Regions from separate parts of the Ruegeria sp. BF12 genome, predicted to be linked through region 1. Evidence: riboswitches for the same ligand, from Rfam matches in the RefSeq annotation. Region 1 holds a riboswitch; the other holds the start of a gene.
The links. A riboswitch is a leader RNA that binds a small molecule or an ion and turns the genes downstream of it on or off. The one in region 1 is predicted to bind thiamine pyrophosphate.
Positions count from the first base shown of each region.

Region 1 (6,159 bases):
TGCATTGAATTGTCTTCAAAGCCCGGGGCGACACTCGGTGCGCGTCGGGATGGATCGGTTCGGGTGCCTCATCCTGGTCACGCAGCTCGATAATCAGGTCATCACGGGTCAGTTGGCTCGCGGAAAGAAAAGGAAAGCTCTGCTCTGGTTCCGGTGCGCCATCAAATCGGAATGACGTACTGCGCAGCGTGCGGGCGTTAAACTGCACCATCTGACCAAGGGGCGAAGGCTCGACACCAAGGATCAGTTTTAACGCCATCTGCGCCTGCATCGCCCCGATCATGCCAACCACCGAACCCAAAACGCCCGCGGTGGCGCAGCTGGCACCGCTTTCGGGCGCATCCGGGAACACCGCCCGCAAAGACGGAGCACCACCACAAAAGCCACCGACGTAACCTGACAATCCAAGCACCGAAGCACTGATGAGGGGTTTGTCCAATTCGCGACATACGTCCGAAAGCGTGTAACTAACGGCGTAACTGTCGGCGCAATCAAGGATGATGCCCGAGTCGGAAACAAATTCCTGCGCGTTTGCCCTTGTTAGAGCCTGAATTTCAGCAAAAACCGAGATTTCACGGTTGAGAGCCCGGCAACGTTCTGCTGCAACCTCCGCTTTGGGGCGGCCGCAATCCCGCTCGGTAAACACTGTCTGGCGATGCAGATTCGACAACGCAATCTCATCACGATCCATGATGGTCAGGTGTCCTACACCAGCACCGGCCAGCAACGGCAGAACCGGTGCCGCCAGCCCACCGGCACCTACCACCAGAACCCGCGCCCCGGACAGACGGGCCTGACCCTGCTCGCCCACCTCAGGCAAGATCATTTGGCGCGAATAGCGGCTCATCGGGTGGCCTCGATCCACTCGCGTACTCGCGCTTCGGGATCCGCGTTCAGGGTGATGTCCGTGACGGCCGAAACAATGTCCGCACCCGCCTGCAAGACGCCGGGCGCGCGTTCAACGCTCATCCCTCCAATCCCGACCAGAGGAATGCTCCCCACGCGGGATTTCCACTCGGTCACGCGCGGTAGACCCTGTTGCTGCCATTTCATCTTCTTCAGGATTGTCGGGTATACCGGCCCCAAGGCGACGTAATCGGGGCTCATGGCCAAGACGCGCTCAAGCTCGTCATCATCGTGGGTCGAGACGCCCAGCTTCAGCCCCGCCTTGCGAATTGCCATCAAGTCCGCGTCGTCCAGATCCTCCTGTCCGAGGTGAATCCAGTCGCAACCCGCATCGATGGCCTGCCGCCAGTAGTCATTCACGACCAAAACGGCATCATGCGCGCGACAGAGGTCACTTGAAATCGCGATCTGTTCTCGCACAACCTCATCCGGTTGGTCCTTGATCCGTAACTGAACCAACTTGACGCCCAAAGGCAGCATCCGGCGCAACCAATCGGAATGGTCGAAGATCGGGTAAAACTGGTCGAGGGTCATGACAGGAACGCCTTTCCGATGACGGGCGTCGAAGGCTCGGCCATGTCGCGCGCCTCGATCGGGTCGGCCCGATAGGCCAGTTGCCCGGCTTCGATTGTCAGCGACATCGCGCGCGCCATCGCAGCCGGATCACCGGCACGTGCCACGGCGGTATTCAGCAGAACAGCGTCATAGCCCAGCTCCATCGCGCGCGCAGCGTGGCTGGGCAAACCGATCCCGGCGTCGATCACCAACGGCACGTCCGGAAACTCGGCCCGCATCGCGCGTAAGGCGTATTCGTTGTTCAGGCCGCGCCCGGACCCTATGGGCGCCCCCCAAGGCATCAGCACCTCGCACCCGGCGGCCAGCAGGCGTTCGCCCACGATCAGATCGTCGGTTGTGTAGGGAAAGACCTCGAACCCGTCTTCGGTGAGAATGCGGGCAGCTTCGACCAGTTGGAACACATCCGGTTGCAGGCTGTCCGAGTGGCCAATCAGTTCCAGCTTGATCCATCTGGTGTCAAAGACCTCACGCGCCATATGGGCGGTGGTTACGGCCTCTTTGACCGTATGGCACCCGGCGGTATTGGGCAGGACCAGCACGCCCAACTCGCGGATCATCTGCCAAAAGGCCTGTCCCGCACCAGATTCGCGCCGCAGCGATACAGTGGCCACGCCGGCACCACTGTCCCGAAACGCCCGTTCCAGGATCGCGGGGCTGGGATATTGTGCCGTGCCCAACATCAGCGGGTTGGGTAGTTGGGTGCCGTAGAACGTCTTCATCCCTCAGCCCCCCTGCATCGGCGCAACGATTTCAACCCGATCACCGGCATTGAGCGCATGGGCAATGCGCCGGCCAGAAGGCACAAAGTCCTCGTTTACCGCCGTGGCAACACGGCCCGAAAGCCCGCATTCCTGCAAAAGCTCGGCAAGGGTTTCGGCGCGCACCTCTCGCGGTTCGCCGTTAAGCACGATCTTCATCGACCATCTCCGAATGTTTGTTATCCAACGCCAGATCAGCCACCCCCTGCGCCAGCGCGGGGGCCAGAAGGTAGCCGTGGCGATAAAGGCCGTTGGCATAGATTGTTCGTCCTAACCGCCGGATACGCGGCAGGTTGTCTGGAAAGGCCGGGCGCAGATCGACGCCGATTTCCAACACTTCGGCTTCACCAAAGGCGGGGTTCAACGCGTAGGCGGCGCTGAGCAGCTCCAGCATCGAACGCGCGGTGATGCGGCTGCTATCCTCGGATTCGATCATCGTTGCGCCCAGCATGTAGACGCCATCCCCGCGCGGCACGATATAGAGCGGCATGCGCGGGTGCAGCAAACGAACGGGTCGGGTCAGGGTCACGTCCCGGCACCGGATCACCAGCATTTCACCTTTGACCCCGCGCAGGTCGTGTAGGTATTCGCGCGCATGCAGACCACGGCAATCAATGGCGTTTTCCAACTGCATCGGCGCGAGCTTTTGGTGGAACTCGACTCCTTGATCCCAAAGCTGGCGAGACAAGTCCTGCAATGCCAGACGTGGGTCCAGATGGGCCTCGTCGCTGAAGAACAGGCCCTTGCTGAAATTGTTGAGATCAGGCTCTAATGACGTGATTTTTGCTCCGTTGACCTCAGAAAAGGCTTCGGTCCTTCGGGCGAAGCGGCGCAGATCGGGCAGATCGCGCGGGCTTGCGACGACCAGCGTACCGCGCCTGTGAACCTGCGTCCGCGAGGCCCACCAGTCAATCGCCGCCTGTCCAAGGCGCAGGACAGGTTCCTCGGCATTTTCGTATTCGCACCAGGGTGCGAGCATACCGCCCGCCCACCATGAACACCCATGCGGGCCAGGTGAGCCGCCGGGGTCAAACACCTGCACCTTGGCCCCGCGTGAAACAAGCTCGGACGCGACCGCCAATCCGGCCACACCGGCCCCTATGACCGACCAGACCGTCACGCGGGCCAGACCTGATGGAAATGATGTACTGGTCCGTATCCCTGTCCGATATTCAGACCGTCAGCCTGTGTGATGGCACCTTGCAGGTAGCCGTGCGCCTGAGCCACGGCGTCGGTCAGTGAAAGACCCTTGGCCAACCCGGCCGCAATCGACGAGGACAAAGTGCAGCCCGTTCCGTGGGTGTTATGGGTCTGTTGGCGCTGGGCCGTGAACTCTCCGGTCACACCTTGGGTTGTAACAAGAAGATCGTGGCAAATATCGCCAGTACCGTGACCACCTTTCATCAGAACTGCGTCTGCGCCCATCTCGCACAGGTCATGTCCCTGTGCGACCATCTCATCCAGGGTGGCCGCCGGCGCAACGCCCAGTAAACAAGCAGCTTCGGGCAAGTTGGGCGTCAGAACGGTCGCGCGGGGCAGCAACACATCGCGCAGGGTTTGTACGGCCTCTTCGACCAGTAGCGCATCGCCGGATTTTGCGATCATGACCGGATCCAGAACAACCGGCCCGGAAAAACCCTCGATACTGTCGGCGACGCTGTGGATGATCTCTGGTGTCGCCAGCATGCCGATCTTGATCGCGCCAACATCAAGGTCGGTCAGAACAGCGTCGATCTGGGCAGCAATGATATCCAATGGAATACCATGCACAGCAGTCACAGCCCTGGTATTCTGGGCCGTCACTGCGGTGATCACACTGGCCCCGTAAACCCCAAGCGCCGACATCGCCTTTAGATCGGCCTGAATTCCGGCCCCGCCGCCGCTGTCAGATCCTGCGATTGTTAAAGCAATAGGTGCCATGTCGTTGCTCCGGTTCATAATGGGCAACGGGCATGGAAAACGTCTAAGCACTGTGAGACCGTTCCCTACGCCGGTATTGCCCGGATCAGGTTCGATGGGTTAGCGCATTGACGCCTCTCAGCCCTCGGACAGGGCACCCCAACGGTTTGAGCGGACAATCTCAGGGGTTGCCTGGGGAATCAAGGGCCAATTTCGTGTGTTTCGAAGGCCAAACTGGACTCAAAAAAGGCCAGTCCCTTGGGACCGGCCTTTTGTGCGTAGATTATCGAGGCTGCTAGCCTTTCATGCCGTCCCAGAAGGATTTGACGGACGAAAAAAAGCTATTTGATTCCGGGTGGTTATCTTCACCCAGATCGTCGAATTCTTTCAGCAGTTCCTTCTGGCGGCTGGTCAGGTTAACCGGGGTTTCAACCGCCAACTCGATGAACATGTCACCGACACCGCCGCCGCGCAGGGCAGGCATTCCCTTGCCACGCAGGCGCATCTGGCGACCGGATTGGCTGCCAGCCGGGATTTGCACGCGACCGCGGCCACCGTCGATGGTGGGCACTTCGATCGAGCCACCCAGCGCAGCCTTGGCCATACTGACCGGTACGCGGCAATATAGGTTCACGCTGTCACGCTCGAACAGCTTGTGGTCCGAAACTTCGACGAAGATGTACAGATCGCCCGGAGGGCCACCGCGCATCCCGGCCTCACCCTCGCCCGCAAGACGGATACGGGTGCCGGTTTCGACACCGGCCGGGATGTTGACCGACAGCGCGCGTTCTTTTTCGACGCGCCCCGCGCCACCGCAGGATTTACAGGGGTTCTTGATGATCTGTCCCAGACCCGAACAGGTCGGACACGACCGTTCGACGGTGAAAAACCCTTGTTGCGCGCGCACCTTACCCATGCCGGAACAGGTCGGGCAGGTTGTGGGCTCGACCCCGCCTTCTGCGCCCGAGCCGTCACAGGCCGAACAGGCCACAGCGGCAGGAACGGTGATCGTTTTCTGCAGACCCGAGAACGCCTCTTCCAGCGTTACGCGCAGGTTATAGCGCAGGTCCGATCCGCGCGCAGCACGACGACCACCGCCAGCGCCACCGCGTTGACCGCCCATGAAGTCGCCGAACAGATCGTCAAAAACATCCGAGAAGGCGCTGGAAAAATCACCCTGACCAAATCCGCCACCGGGACGGCCACCGCCGCCCATGCCGTTTTCGAATGCGGCATGGCCAAAGCGGTCATACGCGGCCTTTTTATCGGCATCGCGCAGAACGTCATAGGCTTCGTTTGCTTCCTTGAACTGCGCCTCGGAATCGGGGTTGTCCTTGTTGCGGTCGGGATGCAACTCTTTGGCTTTCTTTCGAAAACCCTTCTTGATCTCGTCCGCTGATGCGCCCTTGGACACGCCGAGCACATCATAGTAGTCGCGTTTTGACATCAGTTTTTCCTTCTGCCTCAACGTAATCGGGCCGGCCCGGCAACCGGACCGGCCCGAATTGGCCCGGTTACCCGTTACTTACGCTTGTCGTCGTCAAGATCTTCAAACTCGGCGTCGACAATGTCGTCATCACCAGCCGGAGCAGCGTCTGCCGCCGCAGGCTCGTCTTCGGCCTCTTCGGACTGCGCTTTGTAGATCGCTTCACCCAGCTTCATCGCAGCTTCGGTGACGTTCTGAATGCCCGACTTGATTTTGTCGGCATTTTCGGTTTCCAGCTCGTCCTTCAGCGCGGCGATCGCCAGCTCGATGGCTTCGATTGTGGTCGGGTCGACCTTGTCGGCATGCTCTTCCATCGACTTCTCGGTCGAGTGGATGAGGCTTTCCGCCTGGTTCTTGGCGTCGACCAGTTCGCGGCGTTCCTTGTCGGCTTCCGCGTTCTCTTCGGCGTCCTTGACCATCTTTTCGATGTCGTCATCCGACAGACCGCCAGAAGCCTGGATGGTGATCTTCTGCTCTTTGCCAGTGCCTTTGTCCTTGGCCGAAACCGAGACAATGCCGTTGGCGTCGATATCA
Region 1 covers NZ_JBQFTP010000011.1:53,417-59,575, forward strand. Annotated here, with positions in the region: gene ACR0J0_RS16820 (HesA/MoeB/ThiF family protein) at 1-847, opposite strand, end outside; gene ACR0J0_RS16825 (thiamine phosphate synthase) at 844-1,440, opposite strand; gene ACR0J0_RS16830 (thiazole synthase) at 1,437-2,201, opposite strand; gene thiS (sulfur carrier protein ThiS) at 2,205-2,399, opposite strand; gene ACR0J0_RS16840 (FAD-dependent oxidoreductase) at 2,383-3,360, opposite strand; gene thiD (bifunctional hydroxymethylpyrimidine kinase/phosphomethylpyrimidine kinase) at 3,357-4,160, opposite strand; TPP riboswitch at 4,206-4,311, opposite strand; gene dnaJ (molecular chaperone DnaJ) at 4,435-5,586, opposite strand; gene dnaK (molecular chaperone DnaK) at 5,661-6,159, opposite strand, start outside.

Region 2 (6,159 bases), on a different contig from region 1:
CATCTTCCTGATCTACAAATACAAACGGCACGTGATCCTTGTTGAGCCCGAGACCAACCGTTTCGTCGGCACCGTAAGCGCCAACTCGCTTCTGGATCGCGCACTCAGCTAACCCTATACGAACCGGACTAAAACCTTGGCAACGCATTCGACGTCACACGGAGAGAGCGCTCTCTCTGTTCCACAACTATTGGGAATCGATCCCCTTTGGATCGCGACCGGAATCCTGATTTTGGTTTACGCGGTACTGATCACAGAAAAGGTCAACCGCGCCATTCTGGCCATGCTGGGCGCATCGTTGATGGTCTTGTTTGGCATTATCAATCAGGAACAGGCCGTGGCCGGTGTGGACGCCAACACGCTGGCTTTGTTGATCGGCATGATGGTCATCGTCGGCATCACCAGCAAATGCGGGCTGTTCCAATACGTGGCGATCAAGGCCGCAAAAGCGGTGAACGCCAATCCAACCGGCATCCTGATCATGCTCACGCTGATTACGGCCGTTTTCTCGGCGCTGCTGGACAACGTTACCACCGTTTTGCTGATCGCACCAATCACTTTGCTGATCACCGAAGCGTTGGAAACGCGGGTTTTTCCATTCTTCATCGCCGAAATCCTGGCCTCGAACGTCGGCGGCACTGCCACGCTGATCGGTGACCCGCCCAACATCATCATCGGCTCGGCCGCAGGGCTGAGCTTTAACCAATTTGTTGTGAACCTGGCTCCTATCTCGGCCATATGTCTGGTTGTCCTGACCGGCATCATCTACCTGATGAACCGCAAGGAACTGGCCAGCATCCCGAAATCGGCAAGTGACCGGATCATGGGCTTCAATGAATCCGAAGCCGTCACCGATGTGGTCCTGATGATCAAGTCCCTGAGCGTGCTGGCATTAGTGTTGCTGGGCTTCACGCTGGGGCACAGCTATGGCATTCAACCGGGCACGTCGGCCTTGGCGGGCGCAGGTTTGCTGATGCTGCTGGCCTATGGTCATCAAAGCGGCGAGGAACAATCCGAGTCCGTGCACCACATTTTTGGCGAAGTCGAATGGGTCACGATATTCTTCTTCGGCGGGCTGTTCGTCATCGTTGCCGGTGTCGAACACGTTGGGTTGCTGGCTTTCTTTGGCGAGAAAGTGCTGGAGCTGACGCAGGGCGACATGATGTGGACCGCGTTCTTCATTTTCTGGGCCTCTGGCATCCTGTCCGCCATTCTGGACAACATACCATTCGTGGCCACGATGATCCCGTTGATCGAGTCTACGGCGGATACATTTGGCGGCAAAGAGGCAATTGAACCCCTGTGGTGGTCGCTGGCGCTTGGGGCCTGTCTGGGCGGCAACGGCACATTGCTTGGGGCCAGCGCCAACCTGACGGTTGCCGCATTTGCGGAAAAGGCCAAACAGCCCATCGGCTTTATCGCCTTTGCCAAAATCGCGTTCCCGATCATGATCCTGACGTTGATGATCGCGAACGTGTACATTTGGCTGCGATACTTCTGATTTCGGAGCCCTTTGAGCTAAGCACGCTGAAAGCATCGCTGGTTCAAAGGGCTTCAAGTTCCAAGAAGCGGCGAGGCGTCCAAATCGCCTCGACTTGCGGAATTACAAACTTCGCCCCCTTCGCGACGCAATTTTATTAGGTTGTCTTTTCGTTCAATCCCCCCTAGTGACGGCCTCACCTCGGGGTGCGCGGCTACCGCGCTGAGATGCCTTTGGCGAACCCGTAGAACCTGAACCGGCTAGAACCGGCGGAGGGAAAGGTAAAGGTTTCATCCATCCTTGCCCTCTCGCCGCAATGGAGGATGATATGAAACATCTGCTGATTGCTGCGGGACTACTGAGTGCAACTTCGGCCATCGCCGCCGACAAGCCTCAGCTGACCGTATACACCTATGACAGCTTTGTATCCGATTGGGGGCCCGGCCCGCAGGTAAAAGAAGCTTTTGAAGCGACCTGCGAATGCGAACTGAACCTTGTGGGTGTCGAAGATGGTGCCGCGCTGTTGTCGCGTGTCCGGCTTGAGGGTGAAAACTCTGACGCCGACGTGGTGCTGGGTCTGGACACAAACCTGATTGCCGCAGCCCGGGAAACCGGTCTGTTTGCACCCAGTTCCGTCTCTGCGGACTTCGCACTTCCGATCGAATGGACCGACGAAACGTTCACCCCGTTTGACTGGGGCTATTTCGCGTTTGTCTACAAAGCAGACGCGTCGGCACCTGCCAACTTCAAGGAACTGGCAGACAGCGACACCAAGATCATCATTCAGGATCCCCGCTCGTCCACCCCCGGTCTGGGCCTGCTGATGTGGGTCAAAGCGGCCTATGGCGACCAAGCGCCCGAGATTTGGGCGGGTCTTGCCGATAACATCGTGACCGTCACCAAAGGCTGGTCCGAGGCATATGGTCTGTTCCTTGAGGGTGAGTCGGACATGGTACTTAGCTACACAACCTCGCCAGCTTACCACCTGATCGCCGAAGAAGACGCAAGCAAAGCAGCAGCAGCCTTTGATGAAGGCAACTATCTGCAAGTCGAAGTGGCGGCAAAGCTGGCCGGAACCGATCAGCCCGAACTGGCGGATCAGTTCCTGGAGTTCGTGGTGTCGGATGCGTTTCAGCAGATCATCCCGACGACCAACTGGATGTATCCGGCCGTGACCCCGGCAACAGGTCTGCCCGAGGGTTTCGAGACCCTGACCGTGCCGGCGAAATCGCTGCTGTTCTCACCCGATGAAGCCGCCGCCGTGCGGGACCAGGCTCTTGCGGAATGGCAGAACGCGCTCAGCCAGTAAGCCCATGGCCGGGTATCGGCGCGGCGGGTCTGGTCGCAACGCTGATACTGGGTACACTTGCGGCTGTCGCATTGCGCGCCGAAACCAGCGGCGGGTTCAGCCCCGCCGACTGGGCAGCATTGAAGTTCACGCTGATCCAGGCCACGCTATCCGCGCTATTCAGTGTCCTGCTGGCCGTTCCGGTGGCCCGCGCCCTTGCTCGTCGACGGTTCCGGGGCCGGCGCGCGTTGATCGCGCTTCTGGGCGCGCCGTTTATTCTTCCAGTCATCGTAGCCATCCTTGGGTTGTTGCAGGTCTTCGGGCGGTCTGGGTGGATTTCTGACCTTCTGGGTCTTTTTGGCCTGCCACCCATCCGCATTTACGGGTTGCACGGTGTTGTATTGGCCCACGTGTTTTTTAACCTGCCCCTGGCCACGCGCCTTGTTCTGCAGGCCTGGCAGGAAATTCCCGCTGAAAGATTTCGATTGGCTGCTCAACTGGGCTGCAACGGTGCGGCAATGTTCCGACTGATCGAACTGCCCATGCTCCTGCGTATTCTACCGGGCGTTCTGGCGGTGATCTTCGCCATTTGCCTGACCAGTTTTGCCGTTGCCCTCACTCTTGGTGGAGGTCCGCGAGCAACAACGATCGAACTGGCGATCTATCAGGCCTTTACCTACGATTTTGATCTCGGTCGCGCGGCGCTGCTTTCCGCGTTGCAATTGGCCCTGACTGCCGCCGCCGCATTCGCCGCGTTGAAGTTTTCGCGTGGAGATGGATTTGGAACGGGCCTGGATCGCGAAATACGCCGCTGGGACGGAGGAAAACCCACACTTGACGCATTTTGCATCCTCGCAGCGGCCACGTTTTTGCTTCTCCCACTCGCGTCAGTGGTAATCTCCGGTTTCGCAGGGTTGTTGGAAATGCCCGCGATGGTGTTTCGTGCAGCATTGACGTCAATCATTGTTGCGGCGGCCAGCACCGCCATTCTTCTGTTGCTTGCACTCCCGATGGCCGCTGCCGTGGCGACAGGACGGTACGGAATAGTGGAGCTTAGCGGCATTCTGGGGTTGGCGGCATCACCCTTGGTGATTGGAACTGGCTTGTTCATCCTGATCCGCCCGCTGGCGAACCCAGCGACACTCGCGCTGCCCGTGACAGCATTGGTGAATGCGGCAATGGCCCTGCCCTTTGCCCTGCGCATTCTTGTACCCGCAGCGCGTGACGCCGTTGCTCGGCATGGCAGGCTTGCGATCTCATTGGACATGGGCAAAGGGACATTTTTTGCGCGCATCCTGCTGCCCCGGATGCGTCCGCAAATCTGCTTTGCCGCCGGGCTTGGGGCCGCGTTGTCCATGGGTGATCTGGGCGTGATCGCGCTGTTTGCCGATCCGCAGATCGCAACCCTGCCCTTGCAGATTTACCGGCTGATGGGGGCTTATCAGATGCAGGCTGCCGCGGGGGGCGCGCTGCTGTTACTGCTGCTGTCGATGGGTGCATTCTGGCTTTTGGACCGAGGAGGGCGCTGGCATGCTGAAGCTTGACGGCTGCGTGATTGAAAATGGCAATTTCACCCTGCGCGCTGACATTCAGATCGGGGCTGGAACCAGCGCTGCCATTATCGGGCCATCCGGGGCGGGAAAATCCACACTTCTTGAAACCATCGCGGGGTTTCGAGACCTCAAGCAGGGCCAGATATTCTGGAAACACGAGTGTATCTCCAATCTGCACCCCGGTAAGCGCCCTTTGGCGATGCTGTTTCAGGACGGAAACCTGTTTCCGCATTTGACAGCCGAACAGAACATTGCCTTGGGCCTGCGCCCGAACGGTCGTCTTTCGAAAGATGAGGAAACACAGGTGCAGTCGGCACTCGACCGGGTCGCCCTGTCCGGGCTTGGCGGGCGGCGGCCTTCTGAACTGTCAGGCGGCCAGCAAAGCCGAGTCGCGTTGGCCCGAGTCCTTGTGCAGCGACGCGAGATTTTGCTATTAGACGAACCCTTCGCGGCGTTGGGGCCGGCCCTCAAGGCCGAGATGCTTGATCTCGTGGCCGATCTGGTAGCCGAGACCGACACCACCTTACTGATGGTCAGCCATGATCCGCAGGACGCGCGCCGCATCGCGCAACAAACGGTTCTTGTGGCGGATGAGATGGCGCATCCACCCGTCGTGACCGAGAAGCTTTTTGAAAATCCTCCGCCGAGCTTGCGAGCATATCTCGGTTAACAGCGACCTCGCCTGAATTATCCGTGTCGCATTGCAGGTCCGCAGGTTTTGGCCCCGCATTGAGTAAAGCGCGCGTTTTGCATCAACCTCTCACGCGAAAACGCTAGGTTAGGACTCCAACTGCGTTGAAACGAGCCGTCAAGCAAAATATCGTTCAAAAATGGTCACGGAAGACAAACATCTGGAACGCAGCGGCTTGGTCCAGGCCGGTAAGCGGGCAGACAGCCCTCGATCCAGAATCAAAATCAAAATCTCTGCACTGCTGGCGCTGGCCATCGGTGGACTGGTGGCGCTTTCGGCCGGAGCGGTGCTGTTAGTATCAACATACGCCAATGTTCAAAACACCACCGAGTTGCTGAACACTTCTGCTTCGATGATCGTCGAGTCGATTGAGGACAACATCTTCAGCCTGACAACGCCGATCGAGGAACTTGCGAAATCCCTGCAGAAAGACGCAAGCTCAGGTGACGTTGACCTGTCCGATACCGAATTTCTGGAGGCTTACTTCAAAGGTGTTGCAGCGTCGGCGCCTTATTTGACCGACCTTGCCGTTGTTTACCCGGACGGCCGTCTTTTCGTCACAACTCACATAGCTGGACCTGACGGGCCAACCTTTGTCTCTGAAAACGAACCCCCTGCTGCCGGGACGCTTCGGTTTCTGAAGGACGTTAAGGGTTATGACGGCCTGTTCTGGAACGAACCCTTTTTCGATCAGGGCAGAACGCACATCTCGGCGACAGTACCGGCCTATAAAAACGACGTTTTTCTAGGGGCTGTGCTTGTCTCCTCTACGGTGCACCATTTCTCGGACATTATCGGTGAGTTGGGCGGCAAATACGGTGCGACCGGGTTCATATTGTACGGAAGGAACCGCGTTTTGGCGCACCCAAAACTGCTGAACCTTTCGGCAACTGAGTTGACCTCGGACGCGCCCCTGCATTCGATCGCAGTACTGGACGATGCGGTCATCTCGCAGATGCTGAGACAAGCGCCTGAATTCCAGGGCACTGACCGCTCATTTGATGGGTATGTGGTCGAGGTTGCAGACAGTGAACAACTGGTTCTGACAAGCACCGTCTATGGGTTTGGTGCAGAGCCTTGGATCATCGGCCAGTATTCCCCGCTTAGCGATTGGAGCAATCAATGGTCGCGCCTGAGCGACGCGGCG
Region 2 covers NZ_JBQFTP010000007.1:239,072-245,230, forward strand. Annotated here, with positions in the region: gene ACR0J0_RS13450 (CBS domain-containing protein) at 1-112, shown strand, start outside; gene ACR0J0_RS13455 (ArsB/NhaD family transporter) at 137-1,501, shown strand; TPP riboswitch at 1,673-1,776, shown strand; gene thiB (thiamine ABC transporter substrate binding subunit) at 1,809-2,789, shown strand; gene ACR0J0_RS13465 (ABC transporter permease family protein) at 2,765-4,312, shown strand; gene ACR0J0_RS13470 (thiamine ABC transporter ATP-binding protein) at 4,299-4,991, shown strand; gene ACR0J0_RS13475 (adenylate/guanylate cyclase domain-containing protein) at 5,152-6,159, shown strand, end outside.
Region 2: it holds a riboswitch for thiamine pyrophosphate, as region 1 does, so the genes downstream of both, thiB (thiamine ABC transporter substrate binding subunit) here and thiD (bifunctional hydroxymethylpyrimidine kinase/phosphomethylpyrimidine kinase) in region 1, are expected to answer to the same signal.